Regions from separate parts of the Caldanaerobacter subterraneus subsp. tengcongensis MB4 genome, predicted to be linked through region 1. Evidence: a T-box and tRNA genes for the amino acid it is inferred to sense, from the RefSeq annotation. Region 1 holds a T-box; the other holds one or more tRNA genes.
What was found. A T-box is a leader RNA that pairs with one kind of tRNA and senses whether it is charged. The one in region 1 lies ahead of metG (methionine--tRNA ligase), so its partner is inferred to be a tRNA-Met.

Region 1 (7,762 bases):
AAATGTGTCTGGATTTGTTGAAGCTATTTTAATTTTTTTTGCTGCTCTTCTCATAATATATGAGGCTTTGAAAAGAATAATTACCGGCGCATACGTAGAAAATCTAGGAATGGGCATAGTAGTGATGCTTTTTTCTGCCCTCATAAATAGCGTAGTTTCATTTTATTTATTTAAAGTTGCCAAAAAAGAGGACTCTATAGCTCTAAAAGCCGACGCCATGCACCTTTTAACAGATGTTTTTACTTCTTTAGGAGTTGCTGCTGGCCTTGTTGTCATAAGATTTACAGGTATTAACATTTTGGACCCAGTAATTGCTATTTTTGTAGCCTTTTTAATTATAAAAGCCTCTGTTGACCTTACAAAAGAAGCTTTAAAAGACCTGACGGATACAAGTCTTCCGGAGGAAGAATTGAAAGAAATAGAGGAGATAATCAAGTCAAATCCTGAAATTACAAGTTTTCACAAATTGAGGACTAGGAAGTCGGGGCAGAAGAGAGAAATAGATGTGCACTTGAGAGTCAGAAGAGATGCAAATATTGTAGAAGCCCATGAACTTTCCCATAAGGTTTCAAAGCAAATTATTGACAGATTCCCAGAAGCCAATGTCACAGTTCACATAGAGCCAGAAGAAAAAAAGGAGGAAAAATAATGGGAGGATTTCCCTCCCATTATTTTTCCTGCGATTATTCTAATGGAGTTTTCTTGAGCTCTTCCAAGCAGTTTTTGCAGATGTTTTTCCCTTTGTAGTTTATGACATTTTCAGCGTTGCCGCAGAAAATGCATGCTGGTTCGTACTTTTTGAGGACTATCTGCTCTCCATCTACATAGATTTCTAATGCGTCTCTTTCTGCGATGTTTAATGTCCTCCTGAGCTCAATTGGTATTACTACCCTTCCCAGCTCATCTACTTTTCTCACAATACCCGTGGATTTCAACATATTTCTCCCCTCCTGAGTTACAAATTTCGACAGTTGTACTTCACTTATAATAATACCAAGTTTTGAAAAATAAGTCAACACCTTTTTTGGAATTTTTTTAGGATAATAACATAAATTTTATTACATAAGAAGAAAAAGCGAAAAATAGTAGGATTTTTGGCAATGCAGGAGGTTTTTTTATGATGAACTACATATGGTTTTTTATGATCGCTGTGGGAGTATTTGTCGGAATGGCAAATGGAAAAATGTCGGAGGTGTCAAGGGCGATAATTGATTCCGCTCAAAGTGCAGTGACGATTTCAATAGGCCTTCTAGGAGTTATGGCTCTCTGGCTCGGAATAATGAAAATTGCTGAAAAGTCAGGGCTTATGGATATTGTAGCAAAAGTGCTAAAACCTGTAGTAACGAAAGTTTTTCCGGAGGTCCCCAAGGACCATCCAGCTATTTCTGCAATGATTATGAATATTTCTGCTAATATGCTGGGGCTTGGAAACGCCGCTACTCCTTTTGGAATTAAGGCTATGGAGTACCTTCAAGAGCTCAACAGAAAAGAGAGTGCCTCAAATGCCATGTGCCGATTTTTAGTTATAAATACTGCTTCAATTCAACTCATTCCCGCTGTTATGATAGGCCTTAGAGCATCCCTTGGAGCGCAAAACCCGGCGGATTTTGTAATTGTGAGCATTTTTTCTACAGCTACAGCTCTTACGGCAGGGTTAATTTTCAACAACTTTATTGAAAAAATGTCAATATTTAGGGAGTGATGTGTGTGGTAGAAATTTTTTCTGAATGGCTTGTCCCTGTTCTTCTTATAATTATACCTTTTTACGGTCTTGTAAAAAAGGCTAAAGTTTATGAGATTTTTATAGAGGGCGCAAAAGAGGGACTAGATGTGGTTGTGAGGATTTTTCCTTCTCTTTTAGCTATGCTGGTGGCTATAGGAGTTTTGAGGGCTTCTGGGGCTTTGAATTTGCTTGCCCAGATTTTGATGCCTTTCACTCAAAAGATAGGTATGCCTGAAGAGCTTGTTCCCCTTGCTTTGATAAGGCCTCTTTCAGGGAGCGGAGCTTTAGGGATTGCCACAGAACTTATGAAAACTTATGGTGCTGATTCTTTCATTGGCAAGATGGCTTCTGCTATGTACGGTTCTACAGAGACTACTTTTTATGTGCTTGCAGTTTACTTTGGAGCCGTAGGAATAAAGAATATAAGGCATTCAATCGTTTCTGGAATTTTTGCTGATATAGTGGCTATTATCTCTTGCGTTTTTTACAGCCGCATATTTTTTTAGGCCTTGTATACTTTTTCCCTTTTGTTATACTTATTATTGGTAGGCAATTTACCTTTTTGAAAGGAAGGATCTTCGTGGCTACAATACCCAGGCTCATAAGGAAATTAGGAAGAGAAGCCTATAATGTTTACATTGTCGGCGGCTACATAAGGGACAGGATACTGAACAAAGAAGCAAAGGACTACGATTTTGTAGTTAAAGGCAATGCAGAAGAAATCGCAAAATTGGCAGCTGAGAAGATGGGAGGCAGTTTTGTGCCTTTTATGGCAGAAAAAGGAACATATAGAATAGTGGTTGGAGATGAAATACTGGATTTCACTAATTTAAGAGGGAAAGACATATACGAAGATCTGGCCCACAGGGACTTTACAATAAATGCCATGGCTATTAGACTCACTGACCACTTTGAATTTGAATACATAATAGACCCTTTTGGAGGATTAAAGGATATAAAAAACAGAAAAATAAGACATGTGGCAGACTATACCTTTCGGGAAGACCCTTTGAGGGCTTTGAGGGCTGTGAGATTTGCTGCCACTTATAAATTTGATATAGATGAGGCGACAAAAGCCAAAATAAAGGAAGAAGCCCATTTATTAAAAAATGTTGCCCCTGAGAGGATAATGAATGAAATTTTTATGATAATAAGAGAAAAAGATTCGCATAAGTATTTGAGGTTGATGGAAGAGCTAAGTTTGATGGAAAATATTTTTGAAGAGGTAGCTAAACTCAAAGAGGTGGGTAAGTGCTACTATCAGCTTATAAACGCGTGGATACATTCTATAAGGGCAGTGGAGGAGTATGAAAACATCATAAGCGCTATGAGATTTCCCAAGGATGTAGAAGACCTTGTGAGTGAATACCTAGAAAAACCCATGTCTCCGGGAAATAAAGTTAAAGATATAATAAAACTGGGGATTTTGTTTCACGACATAGGCAAAGCTGATTCCATATACATCGACGTAGAAAACCGCCTCCACTTTTACAATCACGAGATAAAAGGTGCTGAGATAATAAAGAAAATGGCCTCCCGCATGAGAATTCCCAAAAAAGAGACAAACCTCCTGAAAAAACTTGTGCTTTACCATAAAAAGCCCCTCGATTACTACATTGAAGGGGTAAATAACAAGACACTTTTCAGGTTTTTCTATCATCTAAAAGATAACGCTATAGGTATTCTGCTAGCCTCTTTGGCAGATTACACTGCCAGCCGGTTAAGCTTTGGGAAAGAAGAGGACATACCCCGTTATGAGAATTTTATAACAAAACTTTTAAAGCGATATGTAGAGTTTAAAGAGACGGAAAAACCGCTGCTTTCTCCTCTAGACATAATATTAAATTTTGATGTGAAAGATGGCAAAAAGCTCGGGCAGATACTGTATGAGATAAGGAAAAACAGGTTTTACGGCGAAATAAAGACAAAAGAAGATGCCGTTGAGTTTATAAAAGAGAGAATGAGAGTGGAGAAAATATGAGGAGTTGAATAATAAAAAAGGGAGTTGACAATACTCATTATAAAGGGTATATTTAAGGATAAATAGAATATTGGAAAAGGCGATGAAGGAAAGAGTAGGAAGACTAGAACTTTTACAGAGAGTCGGGCAAGGTGAGAGCCGATAAAGTTCTAGCTTCTGAAGATGGCTCCGGAGCCGTACTGTCGAAGGCTAGTAGGCTTTACCGGGGACTCCCGTTACAGAGTAGGAGTGTGTTTGCACTCTGTGAGGCATGAGCCGCGAGGTTCATGCGAAGAAGGGTGGTACCGCGAAAATCTCGCCCCTTGCCGGAGGCGAGTTTTTTATTTAATTACTATAAAAAACTTGAGGAGGAGGTCAAAATGAAAAAGACTTTTTACATCACCACTCCTATATATTACCCCAGTGACAAGCTACATATTGGCCATTCTTACACTACTGTGGCTGCTGACGCAATGGCAAGGTTCAAAAGATTGACAGGGTATGACGTGATGTTTTTGACAGGTACAGACGAGCACGGGCAGAAAATTCAGAGGATAGCCAGAGAAAAAGGCATGTCTCCAAAAGAATATGTGGACGGCATTGTGGAATGGATAAAAGATTTATGGAAAACAATGGATATAAGTTATGACCATTTTATTAGGACAACTGATGCCTATCACGAAGAAATAGTGCAAAAGATATTCATGAAGTTGTACGAGCAGGGGGATATATATAAGGGAGAATACGAGGGATGGTATTGCACTCCTTGCGAGTCTTTCTGGACAGAAAGCCAGCTTGTGGATGGAAAATGTCCTGACTGCGGAAGACCCGTTGAAAGGGTTACAGAGGAAGGGTATTTCTTCAGACTTTCAGCTTATGGAGATAAGCTTTTGAAGTACTATGAGGAGCATCCAGATTTTATACAGCCAGAGTCCAGGCGAAATGAAATGATAAACTTTATAAAGGCTGGATTGGAGGACTTATTTGTCTCAAGGAGCACTTTTGACTGGGGAATAAAAGTGCCTTTTGACCCTAAGCACGTCATATACGTTTGGATAGATGCTCTTTCTAACTATATCACTGCATTAGGATATATGACAGAAAATGATGAGAAATTTAAAAAGTATTGGCCTGCAGATGTGCACCTCGTTGGTAAGGAAATTGTGAGGTTCCACACGATAATATGGCCTGCTATGCTCATGGCTTTAGGACTTCCTCTTCCTAAAAAGGTGTTTGGGCATGGATGGTTGATTTTAGAAGGAGGTAAAATGTCAAAATCCAAAGGGAATGTAGTGGACCCCAAGGAACTAGTGGACAGGTACGGAGTAGATGCTATAAGGTATTTCCTCTTAAGAGAAGTTCCCTTTGGTGCTGACGGCGTATTTTCAAACGAAGCTTTAATAAACAGGATAAATTCCGATTTGGCAAATGATTTGGGCAATCTTTTAAGTAGAACTGTCACAATGATTGAGAAATACTTTGATGGAGTGTTGCCTAAACCTTCTTCTCAAGAAGAAATAGATGAAGACCTCATAAATGTAGCGCAAAATTTACCACAGAAAGTAGAAGAATACATGGACAAGTTGCAATTCTCCAACGCCTTAATAGAGATATGGAAATTAGTGTCAAGAGCTAATAAGTACATTGATGAGACTATGCCGTGGGTGCTAGCAAAAGATGAATCTAAAAGAGGCAGACTGGGTACAGTTTTATACAATCTGGCAGAATCTTTAAGGTTCATAGGAATTTTGATATCTCCTTTTATGCCCAATACTCCTAAAAAGATGTTTGAACAATTAGGGATTACGGAAGATTTGACTACATGGGAAAGCTTAAAATTTGGGCTTTTGAAGGAAGGCACAAGGGTGAAGAGAGGAGAAATCCTGTTCCCCAGAATAGATGTTGAGAAAGAACTGGCATCTCTTGAAAAGAAAACTGAAGAAAAAACAAAAGAAACAAAAGAAGAGAAGATAGATTATATCACGATAGAAGATTTTTCAAAAGTTCAACTGAGAGTTGCTGAAATTTTAGAAGCTGAGAAAGTAGAAGGTTCAGACAAGCTCATTAAAATGAAGCTTAAAGTCGGGGAAGAGATAAGGCAGATTGTAGGAGGAATTGGCAAATATTACAGTCCAGAAGAGCTAATAGGCAAGAAGATAATAATTGTATATAATTTACAGCCGAGAAAGCTCATGGGGATTGAATCCCAGGGGATGCTATTGGCGGCCACTAATGAAGGGAAAATGGCGCTGTTGACGGTAGACAAAGACATAGAAAGCGGTTCTAAAATAAGCTGAGGTGATAAAATTGCTTATAGACTCTCACGCTCATCTTGAGGATGAGAAATACAATGAAGACAGGGAAAAAGTGATTGAGGAGTGCAAAAAGGACCTCACATTTTTAATAAATGTGGGGTCCAATATATTGACTTCTAAAAAGACCATTGAACTTGCCCACAAATACGATTTTATATACGCAACTGTGGGCATTCACCCTCATGATGCAGAAAGAGAAAAAGACAAAATAGAGGAAATAGAGAAGTTGGCTCTTGAGGATAAAGTGGTGGCTATAGGAGAAATTGGCTTGGATTATTATTACGGTGACCCTCCTAAAGAATTTCAAATTGAGGCTTTTGTGAAGCAGATAAGGCTCGCAAAAAAGCTTAAACTTCCCATTGTAATTCACGACAGAGTCGCCCATGAGGATATCTTAAAAATACTGAAAAAAGAATGGACACAGGATTTAAAAGGGGTATTTCACAGTTATTCTGGTAGTGTCGAGATGATAAAAGAAGTGATAAGTATGAATTTTTACATCTCTCTTTCAGGAACTGTCACTTTCAAAAACGCTAAAAAAGTTAGGGAGGTTGCAAAAGAAGTTCCTCTTGAATGGCTTTTGATTGAGACAGATAGTCCCTATTTGACTCCTGAGCCCTACAGAGGTAAGAGAAACAAGCCCACATATGTTAAATTTGTAGCACAAAAAATTGCTGAAATAAAAGGTATAAGTTTTGAAGAAGTTTGTGAAACAACCTCGCAAAATGCCATAAAGCTTTTCAATTTGCCCTCCTGTTTTTGATAGGTATCAAAAGTGTGAAAATTGCGTATAATAATTACATAACTGAAAAATTGTGTATAAAAATTTGACAAATTAATTTAATTGCATTAAAATTACTTACGACTCCCCTAAACCAAATTTTTAACAGGAGGGTATGGGATGGATACAGATGACCTTAGAAGGCGACTAAAACCGGTTGCCCTTGTAACACTGGTAGCAGTCGCTTTTGCGGCCATTGGCCTTTTGGCTTATGTGAATTTGAGAAAGGAAATAACCCTTCAGGATGAAAATAAAAAAATAGTGATAACTACCTTTGCATCCACAGTAGGAGATTTGCTAAAGGAAAGAGGCATTGAACTAAGGCAGGAAGATGTGGTCAAACCCTCTCTTAATACGCGGCTTAAAAATGGGATGACGATAACCATCAAAAGAGCAGTGCCTGTTACACTAAATGTAGGAGGGAAAGTAGAAAATATATACTCAGCAGCTTCTACTATAAAAGACCTGCTTTCTGAGAGAGGGATAGCTTTGGGGCCACAGGACAAAATCAACATGACTTTGGATACGCCTGTATTTGCTTACATGTACATCGACATCACAAAGGTGACGGAGAAGATTATAACTGAAGAAATAGATATACCGTATCAGATAGAGACAGTGAAGGACTATACGATGGAAAGGGGTCAGACTAGAATAGCCCAACAAGGGGAAATGGGGAAAAAAGTAAAAGTTATAAAAGTCACTTATGAGAATGGAAAAGAAGTAGCGCGAAACGTAATTGAAGAAAAAGTGATTAAAAACCCCGTTCCCCAGATCGTACGAGTTGGGACTTTAGGGGTTTTTACTACTTCTAGAGGAGAAATCGTAAGATACAGAGAAGTGAAGACAATGCTAGCTACAGCTTATGACAGCAGTGAAGAGAGCACAGGTAAAAAGCCTGGAGACCCCGACTACGGCATTACTGCGAGTGGAATGGTGGCGAGAAGGGGAGTAGTTGCTGTGGACCCCAGAGTTATACCGCT
Region 2 (7,762 bases), 480 kb from region 1:
ACCTTAATAAAACCAAAAAATAAAATTGTCGTCGTTCTCCAAGAATTTTTGCATTATTGGAGATCGACGACAAAAACTTTTTGCCTCTTTATAGGCCATGAAATATCCATAAAAACTACCTCAGCTTGCTTTCTTAAAATTTCTCTATCGAAACATGTAAAAACTTATAAAGATTTCATAATGTCATCTTTTTATATCACGCATCACTAGGATATAGAGCAAATTAATTTTACCCTTGTTGTTGATGTTACTATTAGTTAATCTTTTATTACTTTTGTTTTATCTACGCTTTACTAGGTTCTTCATAATACCAATATGGTAGACTTCGAAAAGTATTTGATGAAGAAATAGTTGATATATTGCTGTTTCCTCTGCTGCGGGCTGTGCAATTTTTTATTTGTGACTTAAAGGTATTGTCCTGCTCTTGCTTACTGCTACCTTTTGGCTACCACGGTAGTTTATTTATTTGTTTTGTATATCGTTATTCCTAATTTTTTCTTGTTTCTTTATAATGTTGACCACGGTTGTTCTTACTTCTACTACAGGATACTACCGCATATTCGAAATTTACTGACTACCTGTTCCTCTATGTGTCCAGGTATGCTAAAAAGCGACACCTCTTTTGCAGAGTTTTTGGAATAGTTAAAAGTTCTTTTTTATTGTATAGAATTTTAACGAAACTTTACAGTACAATTTTCTTAACTCTATACAATGCTCGGCTTTAAATTTTTTAAACAGATTTTAATAGAAAGTTCACTTTAGACTGCTTCTCCTATGAACAAGCAGAGTATTAATCTCTCACAATTACAAAAATTCCATCATATCTTCCTCACACAGACCTTTTCTACGAAAAAATCAGGAAATTTCTTAACTACAAAAGCGTCTCCTCTTTTAAGCCTCTTTATTTCATCGGGATGAACAATAAAGCTTTTCTCTTCTTTAACTGTTCCCATCCCAGTAGGGGAAATCTCATTAACCTGCATGGTAATGGTTATGTCATCTTTTGTTCCTATGAGCGACGATAAAAGCTCAGCTGATACCGGTACATCCTGCCTGTGTAAATTCTCTGCTATTCATCCTTAAGCCCTCGCTTAAATATTTGTGCAAAGTTTTTTCAGCCTCCTGTATGAAGCTTTTACACCTACTTTAAACTTTTTGGAAACCTGGTTAACTGTTACATACTTCATTCTGTTTATCCAGTACAAAATCCTCAAATCCCTTTCAGTAAGCTGCATAAAACCACCTCCTGAAAAATAAAGATAGAGTATGGAGCTTATCCTAGAGAACGATCTCTTTTTTAATGGAAGTTCTATTCCTACAAGCCCTGAAATGGTTTATTCGATTTTAGAGAAGTACAGAAGAGAATGGAGAAAAACAAAAAGCAGCAGACCAGCTATACAGCGCAGAGAATCTATCTTCTTTCAGGGCTTATAGAGTGCGGTGTGTGTGTGGTTTGTCCATGGTTGGTACCCTCAGTAAAGGTCAATATACATACTACCGCTGCAACAATAAAAGCAAAAAGAAGGCTTGTGACAACAAAGACGTAAACAAAGAGATGATAGAGCAGTACGTCATAGATGAACTTCTTCAAAGAGTCTTTTCTGAAGATGCATTACCAAAGCTTGTTGAAAGATTAAATGAGGAAAATAAAAAACTTATCTCGGAAAGAGACGAAGAAAAGAAAAAGCTCTCAAGGCGGTATGAAGAAATCAAAAAAAGCATAAGTTCAATTGTAGATGTAATAGCAAAAGGCTACTTCCATTCCAGCCTCTATGAAAAATTAACAGAATTAGAGCAACAGAAAGCAGAAATAGAAGTGAGAATAAAAGAAATGAACAGCTTGCCCGACACTTCCTCTATAACAGAAGAAAAAATAATACAGTACCTTTTAAAAGACAAAGAAGTGTTGGAAGCGGGTGACCCTCACAAAATTAAGCAAATTTTACCAACATATATCAATAAAATAATCGTCTACCGTGATAGAATTGAAGCACATTTCAGGCTTTCGGTAGACGATACAGTTTGCGCATAGATGGTAGCGGCGAGTGGATTCGAACCACCGACACTGCGGGTATGAACCGCATGCTCTAGCCACCTGAGCTACGCCGCCATGTTTGGTTGCGGGGGTGGGATTTGAACCCACGACCTCCGGGTTATGAGCCCGACGAGCTACCGGACTGCTCCACCCCGCGACAGTGGTGCCGGAGACCGGACTTGAACCGGTACGGGCTTATTCAGCCCCCAGGATTTTAAGTCCTGTGCGTCTGCCAGTTCCGCCACTCCGGCGGAATCCCTTTGGACAGTATTAATTATATTATATAAGCTTTTTTAAGTCAATAGTTATTTTCTCCAAGATAGTGTCAAGATACTGTAGGATTTTTTTAAGACAACCCCTGAAACTTAGTTAATTTCAGCCTTCAACTTATCATGCTTTTTTATATAACTTGTGCATATTTTAATGCTCTTAAAACCCTATATATTGGCGTTACTTTCCCTATATTCAAAACTGTAATATTGTTTATCTTTTCATTTGTAGACGTTTTAACTCTCCTTACCGCTTCTTTTATTTGCTTCTTCGTTAATTTGTAACTTCCTGCATTTATATTCTTTTTCTTGCCCCATTCTACTTCTCTTAAGTCTCCTCCATTCTTGCTAAATACCCTTAATTTCGCCATTAGTTTTAATCCTTCTCTGCTCCACCCTAATGGATTCCTGCTTAGTCTTGCTGAAAATACATGGCTTATATGTCCTTCTGCACTGCACCCTATTACATCTTCGTCTTCGTTGTATATTTTTATCCCTTCCCAATTGTTTAGTATGTATTTCTTTGCTTCTTTTATCTTCTCTTTCTCTCTCTCTTCCTCTGCTGCCTTTATTAACTCATCAAATACCTTCTTTACTCTTTCTTTATCCCCTTCATTTATTGCTCTCCATATCTTATCCCTATACTTTGGCTCTTTTGATGTAGCTTTTAATACGTATTTGTTTAAATGATATCTGTCTAGTACAAACCTTGATTTTAATATCCATTTTAATCCCTCTTTTATCCACGGTGCCCCATCTCCTGCTATGTATATCTTCTCTATCTTCTCTTCTTTGTAATTGTCTTCTATGTAATTTGCTACATCTATCCATATGTCTTCAGGTTTCTCTCCTACATATGCTTTGTAATAGACATTCTTCAGTACGTTCCTTCCGTTTTTCTCTTCTCTACCTTCATGTATGTATACTAATCGTGGAGTTTCATCTCTCCCGTCCTGTAAAGGTACATGGTCCTCGTCTGCCTCTATGTATAAAACCCTTACTTCTTTCTTTTCTTTTATTTCTCTCTTTACTTCTACTTCCCCTATTTCCCTTATTGCATTTAATACCGTCTGTTTACTTAACTCCTCTGGACATGCTTTTTTACTACTTCTCTCATATGATTCTTCTATTGCGTTTTCTACTAACTTTATCTTTACTCCCTTTTCTATCCTATCGTGCCGTCCTATCTCTAATGCATCATCCACCAAATATGTATATCTCCCATCCTCTTTAGATTTGTAATATGTCCTCTCATATTCAATATCCCCAAGGACTGTCGTTAATCTCTTTTTATCTTTCCTCTCTACTACCCATTTTTCTTTCCTTCTCTTGTCTTCTTTTATTATCCTATCTAACTCTTCAATAATTGCTTCTATTGCCCCTCTACCTAGTTTGTCCGTGAGTTCCTTTATCCTTGCTACAAGCTCTGTAATATTCATTCCTTTGTTTAACAAATCACCAAAAATTTCTACTACTTCCTCAGTGAAATTTAGAGCATTTTGTAGTATAATATCCTCAAAGATATGTTTTTTCACAAGAGACACCCCTTTCTGTGATGTTTTGTTTCCAAGTTCTATTTTATCACAGGGGTTGTCTCTTGTTTTTTTCACTCAAAAAATCCTACGATAATTTTACACTATGTTTCTCCAAAGCTCCTGTTTGTTATGAATAAAGGCATGAGTTTGCTTCTGCCTTTGAATTAAGTGAGACAGGAGTTTATAATTATTATAGAAAAATCTATGTGGTCACAAGAAATTTTTCACTTTTTTCTCTACACTCAAACAGAACTAGTGTCAGTAAATTATTTAGTGTAATATGGAGGGATAAACGTGTGTGATGAAAATTCTAAATATTGTATAGTAGATCGGTTTGAAGAGGAATGGGCAGTAATAGAGTATAAAAATAAAACCTTTAATTTTCCAAAAGTTCTTCTTCCATTAAACGTAAAGGAAGGAGATGTAATTAAATTTGAAGTTATGGTAGATGAAGAAGAGACAAAAAGAAAGAAGGAAAGGATTGAAAAGCTTGCAGATGAGCTTTTTACAGAGGAGGAATAGTAGCACATGTTTAGACTAAAGGTAGCAGCACTTTTTACAGTAATGCTTTTAATATTTACTTTTTCAGGATGTACGTCTTTTCCACACAGTGAGTTTTCAAATGCTCAGAAATCTTATGACTCAATTACCGACAATTGCCAATTGCCAGCAATTTCAAGTGAAGATTTATCCTCCAAACTGGTTGTCAGTTTCATAGATGTGGGGCAGGGAGACAGCATATTTATAAAAACCCCTTCTGACAAGACAATGCTAATAGATGCTGGTACTCCTGAGATGGGGGAAAGGGTGGTTAATTATATAAAAAAGCAGGGCGTAAGGAAGATAGATGTATTGGTGGGCACGCACCCTCACACTGACCACATAGGGGGGCTTCCGGAAGTAATTCAAAATTTTGATATAGGTAAATTTTATATGCCAAAAGTAACTACGACTACTAGCGCATTTGAGAATGTATTAAAAGCGGCAAAAGCAAAAAAATTGCCAATATACGTGGCAAAGGCAGGGGTAACACTTTATTTAGGAACGGAAATAGAGGCTAAAATGCTTGCTCCAAACAGCTCTTACTATGAAGATTTAAATAACTACAGTGCAGTTATAAAAATAACTTATGGGGATACTGCATTTCTATTTACGGGTGATGCAGAAAAAGAATCGGAAAGAGAAATGCTTAACGAAAACTATAATTTAAAGGCGGACGTACTAAAAGTAGGGCATCATGGAAGTTCTTCATCTTCTTCATGGAGTTTTCTGAAAGAAGTGAGGCCCAAATATGCAGTTATCTCTTGCGGGAAAAATAATGAATACGGCCATCCCCACGGAGAGACTCTGGAAAAATTAAGTGAGTTGGGGATAACCGTATACAGGACAGATGAATGTGGCACAATTGTGGCAGTAAGTGATGGAAAGACAGTATCTTTTTTTAGAATCAAATAGGGTATAGCGTAAAATAGTTTATAAAATATTAATAGGATTTAGCCTATTTCTATGGAAGGATTGCTCGAGTCAAGGAAAAATGCTGATGTTTTGGTGCCAAAAAATTTTTCAAAATATTCAGCTATTTCATCTCTTGCTTTTAAAACAGCATCTTTATTGCAATCTGTAAAGCCATCTATAGGGATGAAAATATCGGTGCTTTCCTCAGTTATTTTTCCAATTTCTGATTGGCGCCAGATCCACCTGCGAGTTTTTATCATTTTTTCGTCAGCATATACCAGTTCCCCTTTTTCTACATATTCGGGCTCAGTTTGGCCAAAGGGCACAAAAGGTTCTCCTCCTTTTGTAAAACCCACTTTAAGATTTCCCTCTGCCTTTTTAAGGTCATGGGCTCCAATTGGAAGAGTGTATTTTAAGGACATGGCATTCACGAGATTTACTACATTGTTAATAGCAGGGATTTGCCCGTTTTTTAGGACACGTGTTGTTAAAGCTTCTACAGAACAAGGGAATTTATTAGGATTCATTCCTAACTTCTTAAAAGCCTCTCTATAACAAAGAATATCTGGGTGTTCTTTTATATTAGCACCTGAAAATTTTTCTATCGTAAGTTTAATACTTTCGTCAAGTAATGCAAGGATTTCATCATTTGTTCCATGATTGTCTACTCCCTTTGCTACAATTACGCCAAAACAAACATTAGGCAAAACCTTAAATACTTCCTCCTCAATTATGAATTTCACTTTTTATTCTCTCCTTTACAAATTAGCACTTAGTGTAGCAAGAAATACATTGTTTTTATCTTCTTTATTTCTCATTTGTTTTTTACCTCGTTGTGAGAGATAAGATTTGCTTTATTGCTTTAATGTGAATATACGACATAGAATGAAATAATCCTTCTTGTGTAAAAAATAAAAATGTGAATATCCCACATAAAAACTAATCTGTTATTTTGGGGAGGTATTAAATTAAAAGGGAACTGCGTGATCCATCAAAGAGGCAGTTCCCCTCTAATTAGGCCTTTTATTTTTTCTAAAATAATTTCTTGCGAATTACTCAGATTTTGTATATTTTCTTTCAATTTCTTATAAGCTTCTTTTAGTAAATCCCTTTCTTCAGTCATTTGGTTATTTTCTAAGTAAGAAACATATTTGTTAAAAAATTCATCAGAGATTAGTTTTTCAATTTCTACAGTTTCGTCAATTTCTTCAATCTTGTGTGGGAACTCAGCTACGTACCTTAAAATATTAGAAGAAAAGAGATTTTTGAATACTTTAAAATTTTCCGCGTTTGGAGGCAAAGTTAGTAGCTCACCTGTAATTTCAAAGCTCTTTTTTAATTCATCATTTTCAGTTTGCTGGGCTTTGGTGTACAAACTGTCAATAATACTTATTAAAGATTTTTCAAAAACAACCGGTTCGGCTAATATTTCATCTAAAGTATCAACTAAAAAATTAACAACTAAACTAAAAGGTAAGTTTTTTGTGGTGAATATTGAGAGCGTTTTTGATAAAAATTTAAGGTAAAACAAATATACAGTGAAAAAGGGCAGATCCAAAGGTTCTTTGATAATTTTATTCCAATTCTCCTCGATTAAATCACTCATTTTGGCAGTTATATACTCGTTGAAAGAAATATATTGAGAAGCTATTTCAAAGAATTTTTCCTTTCTTTTTTCCTCGTTATCTATTTTAGCAATTTCTTCAAAAGCTTTAGATATTTCCAGCATTGTAGCACCTACAATTACCCTCAAAAATGAATGATATTCATCTGTAATGGAAAGGCTTATTAAATGGAACAAATTTTTTAATTCTTCGTCGGTAAAGTCATAGTTTTGCAAAGCATATGAAATTTCTAAAAGATAGTTTTCTATTATGTATTGGTCGTGAAGCTCCAGCATTAAATTGTCTATTTTTTCTTCTTCATTTTCATTAAAAGTAAATTCAACAAACAACCTGCCGGGTATTCTCAAGTATTTTAACCTTTTGTCTTCAAATATAAAGTTTGTCATCTGCTGGAAAAAAGTTATTACGTCATCTTCAGAGTAATCTTCTTCTTCCATCCATGCTTCATCTACTAACTTCAATAATTTTTCCCCATTGAAGTATTTTTCATTTTTGTTTAATTTAATACCGTACAAGATGCTCAAAATTTTTATAAATTCTTTGCCTTCGCGGGAAATTACTGCATCTTTTCCAAGATAATTTGAAAGTTTTACTTCAAGTTCTTCAACTCTTGACATACAACATTTTTTATATTTTTTCCCGCTTCCGCATATGCATTCGTCATTTCTTCCAATATTAAATATTTTCATTTTCAGCCCCTCTCCAAATTGATAGATTAAATCACTAATTTATCTGTTTTTATTTTAACTTATGTAGCTCCAAAAGTCCAATCATTTTCTGTTAGAAGTTTAACTTAATTTTTATAACTGGATTACATGAGCAACAATATTTTAAAACTATATG

Region 2: it encodes a tRNA-Met, which carries the amino acid that the T-box ahead of metG (methionine--tRNA ligase) is inferred to sense. The anticodon was not compared.

The regions. Positions count from the first base shown of each region.
Region 1 covers NC_003869.1:107,550-115,311, forward strand. Annotated here, with positions in the region: gene TTE_RS00525 (cation diffusion facilitator family transporter) at 1-649, shown strand, start outside; gene TTE_RS00530 (AbrB/MazE/SpoVT family DNA-binding domain-containing protein) at 684-938, opposite strand; gene TTE_RS00535 (nucleoside recognition domain-containing protein) at 1,118-1,702, shown strand; gene TTE_RS00540 (spore maturation protein) at 1,708-2,229, shown strand; gene TTE_RS00545 (CCA tRNA nucleotidyltransferase) at 2,304-3,704, shown strand; T-box leader at 3,778-4,010, shown strand; gene metG (methionine--tRNA ligase) at 4,064-5,980, shown strand; gene TTE_RS00555 (TatD family hydrolase) at 5,991-6,761, shown strand; gene TTE_RS00560 (ubiquitin-like domain-containing protein) at 6,900-7,762, shown strand, end outside.
Region 2 covers NC_003869.1:2,318,906-2,326,667, reverse strand. Annotated here, with positions in the region: gene TTE_RS14510 (hypothetical protein) at 819-953, opposite strand; gene TTE_RS13965 (hypothetical protein) at 1,092-1,235, opposite strand; gene TTE_RS11655 (recombinase zinc beta ribbon domain-containing protein) at 1,436-2,032, shown strand; tRNA gene TTE_RS11650 (tRNA-Met) at 2,034-2,110, opposite strand; tRNA gene TTE_RS11645 (tRNA-Met) at 2,116-2,192, opposite strand; tRNA gene TTE_RS11640 (tRNA-Leu) at 2,197-2,286, opposite strand; gene TTE_RS11635 (ISLre2 family transposase) at 2,436-3,839, opposite strand; gene TTE_RS11630 (DUF3006 domain-containing protein) at 4,134-4,361, shown strand; gene TTE_RS11625 (ComEC/Rec2 family competence protein) at 4,368-5,294, shown strand; gene TTE_RS11620 (B3/B4 domain-containing protein) at 5,333-6,037, opposite strand; gene TTE_RS11615 (YecA family protein) at 6,286-7,608, opposite strand.